Marichromatium purpuratum 984: one gene and its partner. The protein of the gene in region 2 interacts with the protein of the main gene of each other region in a pairwise test. Links are inferred from orthologs where the notes say so. Each region holds a gene or a part of one and is shown on either strand. Other genes may lie near its edges.

Evidence for each region.
Region 1: the proteins of secD (region 2) and pheT interact in binary tests that used the Escherichia coli proteins (3 or more experiments, as listed by UniProt). The link is inferred for Marichromatium purpuratum 984 from one-to-one orthologs.

What each region holds. Positions count from the first base shown.
Region 1 is NZ_CP007031.1:1,206,286-1,209,597, reverse strand. Bases 151-3,149 are described here. They hold pheT (phenylalanine--tRNA ligase subunit beta), read right to left. Parts: upstream 2,840-3,149; coding sequence 461-2,839; downstream 151-460. Other genes in these bases: pheS (phenylalanine--tRNA ligase subunit alpha), read right to left, coding at 3,009-3,149; ihfA (integration host factor subunit alpha), read right to left, coding at 157-456; MARPU_RS05495 (MerR family transcriptional regulator), read right to left, coding at 151-176. In the rest of the region: more of MARPU_RS05495, read right to left, coding at 1-150; more of pheS, read right to left, coding at 3,150-3,312.
Region 2 is NZ_CP007031.1:3,108,951-3,112,225, forward strand. What follows is about bases 95-3,056. They hold secD (protein translocase subunit SecD), read right to left. Parts: upstream 2,523-3,056; coding sequence 666-2,522; downstream 95-665. Other genes in these bases: secF (protein translocase subunit SecF), read right to left, coding at 95-655; yajC (preprotein translocase subunit YajC), read right to left, coding at 2,682-3,017. Outside these bases: more of secF, read right to left, coding at 1-94; tRNA guanosine(34) transglycosylase Tgt, read right to left, coding at 3,200-3,275. UniProt on the Escherichia coli protein: Part of the Sec protein translocase complex. Interacts with the SecYEG preprotein conducting channel. SecDF uses the proton motive force (PMF) to complete protein translocation after the ATP-dependent function of SecA.

The DNA of each region.
Region 1 (3,312 bases), 1.9 Mb from region 2 along the record:
TTGCCGCGCCGTTTCACCGGTTTGAGCTGGGGGAACTCCTGCTCCCAGTAGCGCAGCACGTGCGGCTTGACGCCGCACAGCTCGCTGACCTCACCGATGGTGAAATAGCGCTTGCCGGGGATGGGCGGGAGTTCGCCCTCCCCCTGGCTGCCGACGCTACCTTTCGTTTCCGGCATAGGCTTCCACCCGCGATTTGAGCTTTTGGCCTGGACGGAAGGTGACGACGCGACGCGCGGTGATCGGGATCTCTTCCCCGGTCTTGGGGTTGCGGCCGGGGCGCTCCTTCTTCTCGCGCAGATCGAAATTGCCGAACCCGGACAGCTTGACCTGTTCGCCGCGCTCGAGCGCGGTGCGGATCTCCTCGAAGAACATCTCGACGATGTCCTTGGCCTCGCGCTTGTTGAGCCCCAATTCGTCGAACAGATGTTCAGCCATGTCGGCTTTGGTCAAAGCCATACCGTCAATCCCTCAATCGTGCGTCAAGTTCGGACGTCAACCGGGCCAGGATGCGGCCCACCGCGTCGTCGATCACTTCTTCGGTAAGTGTCTGAGAAGAAGCCTGTAAAATCAATCCCAAAGCCAGACTTTTTCGTCCTTTCTCGATGTTGTCGCCGGCGTAGACGTCGAACAGCACCAGGTCGCGCAGCAGCTCGGAGCCGGCGGCGCGGGCGCAGGCGGCGACGGCGGCGAAGTCGACCTCGGCATCGACCACGATGGCGAGATCGCGGCGGATGCTGGGGAAGCGCGAGATCGGACTGAAGCGCGGCGCGACGCCGAGATCCAGCGGGGCCAGTTCCAGCTCGAAGAGGAAGGCGTTGCCGTCGAGGTCGAGTTCGGCGGCGAGCGCCGGGTGGAGCATGCCGATCCAGCCGATCGGCGCGCCGTCGCAGTCGATGCGCGCGCTCTGCCCCGGGTGCAGCGCCGGGTGGACGGCGGCGACGAAGGCGAAGCGCTCGGGCGCGCCGGTGAGCGCGAGCAGCGCCTCGACGTCGGCCTTGAGGTCGAAGAAGTCGGCCGCGCGCTCACCCTGCCCCCACTGCTCGGGCGCCACCGCGCCGAGACTGAGGCCACCGATGGCCTCGCGCTGGGCCAGCCCCTCGGACTCGGGGATGAAGCGCAGCCCGCTCTCGAAGATACGCACCCGCGCCTGCTGGCGCGCCTGGTTGTGGCGGGCGCACTGCAGCAGACCTGGCCACAGGCTGGTGCGCATGCAGGAGAGTTCGCTGCTGATCGGGTTGGCGAGTTTCAGCGGCTCGCGCTCGGGGTCGATGCGCGCCTGCAGCTCGGGGGCGACGAAGCTGTAGGTGATGACCTCGTGATAGCCTCGATCGACCAGCGCGAGTCGCGCGCGATCGGCCTCGAAGGCGCCCTCGGGCACCGGGCGCATGGCGCTGCTGGTGGTGGCCTGGCGCACCGGGATGTTGTCGTAGCCGTAGATACGCCCGATGTCGGCGATCAGGTCGACCTCGTGGAGCAGGTCGAAACGCGCGCTCGGCGGGGTGACGCGCCAGCCGCCCTCAACCGTCTCGAGCGTCATGCCGAGACGCTCGAGGATGTCGACGATGGTCTCGCGCTCCAGCTCGACGCCGAGCACCTGCCCCACCCGCGCCTCGCGCAGGGTGAGCGCGGCGCGTTGCGGCAGCGCCGACTCGGCCACCGCCTCGACCACCGGGCCGGGGGTGCCGCCGGCGATCGCCAACAGCAGCGCGGTGGCGCGCTCGATCGCCTGGCGCTGCAGCTCGGGGTCGACGCCGCGCTCGAAGCGGTGCGAGGAGTCGGTGTGCAGGCCGTAGCTGCGCGCCTTGCCGCTGACGGCCAGCGGCGAGAAGAAGGCGCTCTCGAGGAGCACGTCGCGGGTCTCCGCGCCGACGCCGGAGCCGGCCCCGCCCATGATGCCGGCGACGGCCAGCGGACGGCTGGCGTCGGCGATCACCAGGGTGTCGGCGCGCAGCTCGATCTCGCTGTCGTCGAGCAGCACGAGGCGCTCGCCGGGGGCGGCCATGCGCACCTGGATCTCGCCCTCGACACGAGCGAGATCGAAGCCGTGCAACGGCTGGCCGAGTTCGAGCAGCACGTAGTTGGTGACATCGACCACCGGGGAGATGGCGCGCACGCCGCTGCGGCGCAGCCGCTCCTGCATCCACATCGGCGTGGCGGCGCTGGTGTCGATGCCGCGCACCACGCGGCAGAGATAGCGCGGGCAGGCCTCCTCGGCGAGCAGGCGGACCTCGACGCGATCGTCGCAGACGGGCGCGACCGGGGCGAAATCGGGGCGGGTGAGCGCGGTGCGGTTGATCACCCCGACCTCGCGGGCGAGCCCAGCGATGCTCAGACAGTCGCCGCGGTCCGGGGTCAGGTCGACCTCAATGCAGTGGTCGTCGAGCCCCAGCCAGGCGCGGAAGTCGGTGCCGATGGGCGCGTCCTCGGGCAGCGGCAGGATGCCCTCGGAGGACTCGGCGAGGCCGAGTTCGCTCGCCGAGCAGATCATGCCGAAGGACTGCACGCCGCGCAGCTTGGCCTTCTTGATCTTGAAGTCACCCGGCAGCCGCGCGCCGATGGTGGCCACCGGCACGCGCATGCCGACGGCGACGTTGGCCGCACCGCAGATGATCTGCAGCGGCGCGTCGCCACCGACATCGACGGTGCAGACGCGCAGCTTCTGGGCGTCCGGGTGCTGTTCGAGCGCCTGCACCAGACCGACCACGACGCCGCTGAAGGCGGCCGCGGCGGGCTCCACCGCGTCCACTTCCAGTCCTGCCATGCTGAGCTGATCGGCCAGAGTCTGAGTATCGACCGGCGGGTTGACCCACTCCCGCAGCCATGCCTCGCTGAATCGCATGTCCCGCTTTCCTGTGCTTCGGTCCCGGCACGCGTCGGTGCCGGGGCCTCGATGAAGATGTTGGCGAAAGGCCGAGCGGCTCGGCGCTTTCCGTGGCACCCGCGGGTGCCGTCCCGAGCGGAGCGCGCCGCGCGCCTGGGCTCAGGCGCACGGCGCGCTCCAGCGCGCCTCAGGCGAACTGTCGCAGGAAGCGCAGATCGTTGTCGAAGAAGAGTCGGAGGTCGTCGATGCCGTAGCGCAGCATCGCCAGCCGCTCCACGCCCATGCCGAAGGCGTAGCCCTGGTGGCGGTCGGGGTCGATGCCGACGTGGCGGAACACCTCGGGGTAGACCATGCCGCAGCCCAAGACCTCGAGCCAACCGGTGTGCTTGCACACCCGGCAGCCGTCGCCGCCGCACATCACGCACTGGATGTCGACCTCGGCGGAGGGCTCGGTGAAGGGGAAGTAGGAGGGGCGGAAACGCAGCTCCAGA
Region 2 (3,275 bases):
CGCGCACTCGGTCGAAGACCACGATGGTGTCGTTGAGCGAGTAGCCGATCACCGCCAGCACCGCCGCCAGCACCGTCAGGTCGAAGCTGATCTGGAACAGCGAGAAGATGCCGATGACGACGATCACATCGTGCACCAGCGCCACCACCGAGCCGACGGCGAAGCGCCACTCGAAACGCAGCGCGACATAGATGAGGATGCCGATCAGCGAGAACAGCACCGCCAGTCCACCCTGCTCGCGCAGCTCCTCGCCGACCTGAGGTCCGACGAACTCCACCCGTCGCAGATCCACCTCACCTGCGGCGGCGGCACTCAACGCCTGGAAGACGCGATCGCTGAGTTGGGCGCTCGCCCCCTCGTCATCGCTCCCCGGCGCGAGTCGGATCAGCACGTCCTGACGCGAGCCGAAGTGCTGCACCGTGGCGCCGACGAAACCGCCGGCCTCGAGCGCGCCGGTGACCTCGGCGAGTTCGGTCGGGGTCTCGTAACCGACCTCGATCACGGTACCGCCGGTGAAGTCCAGCCCGAAGTCGAAGCCGCGCAGCAGCATCGACAGCAGCGCGATCACCAATACCGCGCCGGAGACGATCGCGGCTGCACGCCGCATGCCCATGAAGTCGATGTTCAGGGTCTTGGCCATAGCCTTGTTGCGCATGCCGATCTCCTCAGATGGCCAGTTTCTTGACGTTACGACGGCCATAGATCTGGTTGATCATGGCGCGCGAGCCGAGGATGGCCGTGAACATCGAGGTGACGATACCGATGAACAGGGTCACGGCGAAGCCCTTGACCGGGCCGGTACCGAAGCTGAACAGCACCACGGCGGCGATCAGGGTGGTGACATTGGCATCGACGATGGTCGAGAGCGCCTTGTCGTAGCCGGCGCGGATGCTCGCCTGCGGCGTGCTGCCGTTGCGGATCTCCTCGCGGATGCGCTCGAAGATCAGCACGTTGGCGTCCACCGCCATGCCCACGGTGAGCACGATGCCGGCGATGCCCGGCAGGGTCAGGGTCGCCTGCAGCAGCGAGAGCACCGCCACGATCATCACCAGGTTGACCACCAGCACCAGGTCGGCGACCAGACCGAACACCCGGTAGTAGAGCGCCATGAACAGCACTACCAGACCGAGACCGATCATCACCGAGCGGAAGCCCTGATCGATGTTGTCCTGACCCAGGCTGGGACCGATGGTGCGCTCCTCGACGATCTGGATCGGCGCGGCCAGCGCGCCCGAGCGCAGCAGCAGTGCGGTGTTGTGCGCCTCCTCGCTGCTGTCGAGCCCGGTGGTCTGGAAGCGGCGCCCGAAGGGCTCGCGGATGGTGGCAACGCTGATCACCTCCTCGACCTTGTGGGTGCGCTTGACCGGCTCGCCGTCGACCATCTCGGTGGTGGTGCGGTTTTCGATGAACACCACCGCCATCGGCTTGCCGACGTTCTCGGTGGTCACATCGCGCATCCGCCGCGCGCCCTGGCCATCGAGGTTGACGAACACCGCCGGGGAGCCGCTCTGACCGTCGAAGCCTGCCGAGGCGTCGGTGATCTGGTCACCGGTGACGATCACCCGGCGCTTGAGCAGGATCGGCACGCCATCGCGATCGCGATAGAGCCGGCTGCCCACCGGCACCCGCCCGGAGACGGCATCGGCGACGCTGTGCTCGGTGTCGACCAAGCGGTACTCGAGGGTCGCGGTGGCGCCGAGGATCTCCTTGAGCCGGCCGGGATCTTGAGCGCCGGGCAGCTGCACGACGATGCGCCGCTCGCCCTGACGGGCGATGCTCGGCTCGGCCACGCCGAGGGCGTTGACGCGGTTGCGCAGGGTGGTGATGTTCTGCTTGAGGGCGAAGTCCTTGATCTGCTCCTGCTCGGCCGGCTGCAGCTCGGCGCGGATCAGATAGGTGCCGCCCTGCTCGGCGCTGGCGAGCGCGAGGGCGCGGAATTCACGCCCGAGCAGCTTGTCGGCCGCGGCGCGCGCCTCCTCGTCCTTAAACTTGACGAGGATCTCGCCACCGTCGCGCAGCACGGTCAGGTAACGCACCTTGTGCTCGCGCAACTGGGCGCGGATATCGCCGACATAGCGCTCCAGCGCCTGATCGAGCGCGCTCTCCATGTCGACGTCGATGACCACGTGGATACCGCCACGCAGGTCGAGTCCGAGCGACATCGGGTTGAGCCCGAGCGCGCGCATCCAGCCCGGCAGATCGGCCGAGAGGGTCAGCGCGGTGCGATAGCGCTCGGCGAGGGTACGCTCGATCGTCTCCTGACCGGCCAGCTGTTCACCGGAGAGGGCAAAGCGCGCCAACAGCCGACCGTCCTCGGTCAGCTCGACGTCCTTGTAGGGAACCCCGGCGTTGTCGAGCACGGCGCGCACCTCGTCGATGCTCGCCTCGGTCACCTCGGCGCCACGCGCGGCGGTGATCTCGATCGAAGGGTCCTGAGAGAACAGGTTCGGCATCGCCAACAGCAGGCCGAGCAGGACCACGCCCAGGATCAGTAGATTCTTCCACAGGGGGTATCGGTTCATTGCATGTCCAAGTGCAAAGGCATTGGGGATGCCACTGCGCGCAACGGAAAAACGGGGACGCGGATCGCACGCCGATCCAGGGCTGGGGGCGAGATCCGCGAGATGGGTCGCACACGACGACGCCCGAGGCCGATACCGGCCTCGGGCGTCCGCACGATCTTAGAGATCCTTCAGCGTGCCCTTGGGCATCACCGATTCGACGGCCTGGCGACGCACCTTGATCTGAACGCCATCGGCGATCTCGACCAGGATGAAGTTGTCGCCGAGATCGGCGATGCGCCCGGCGATACCGCCGAGCGTGACCACCTCATCGCCCTTGGCCAGGGCCTCGACCATCTTGGTGTGTTCCTTCTGCCGCTTCGCCTGAGGGCGGATCAGCAGGAAGTAGAAGACGACGGCGAACAGCACCAGCGGCAGCAGGGCCATGAAGGAGTCGCCGCCGGTGGCGACCGCTGCTTCACCCTGGGCGAGGGCGTCGGAGATAAAGAAGCTCATATCGGTTCCTTCGGCGATTGGATCGATCTCACCCGATCCAGTGGATGTGGAAACGGACCGACGCGGCCTGGACCGCGCGATCGCGGAAATTCCAGCGCGCGATTATCGCACAGCGCCGGCCAAGATACAGCGTCGCCACCGATCGCGCCGGCGAGGCGTGCGCGCGGCGACGACGCACAGCATCAATCCGTCTGGGCGCGCAGCGCCTTGAACTCGGCGACGAACTCGACCAGCCGACCGTCGGCGATGGCCGCGCGC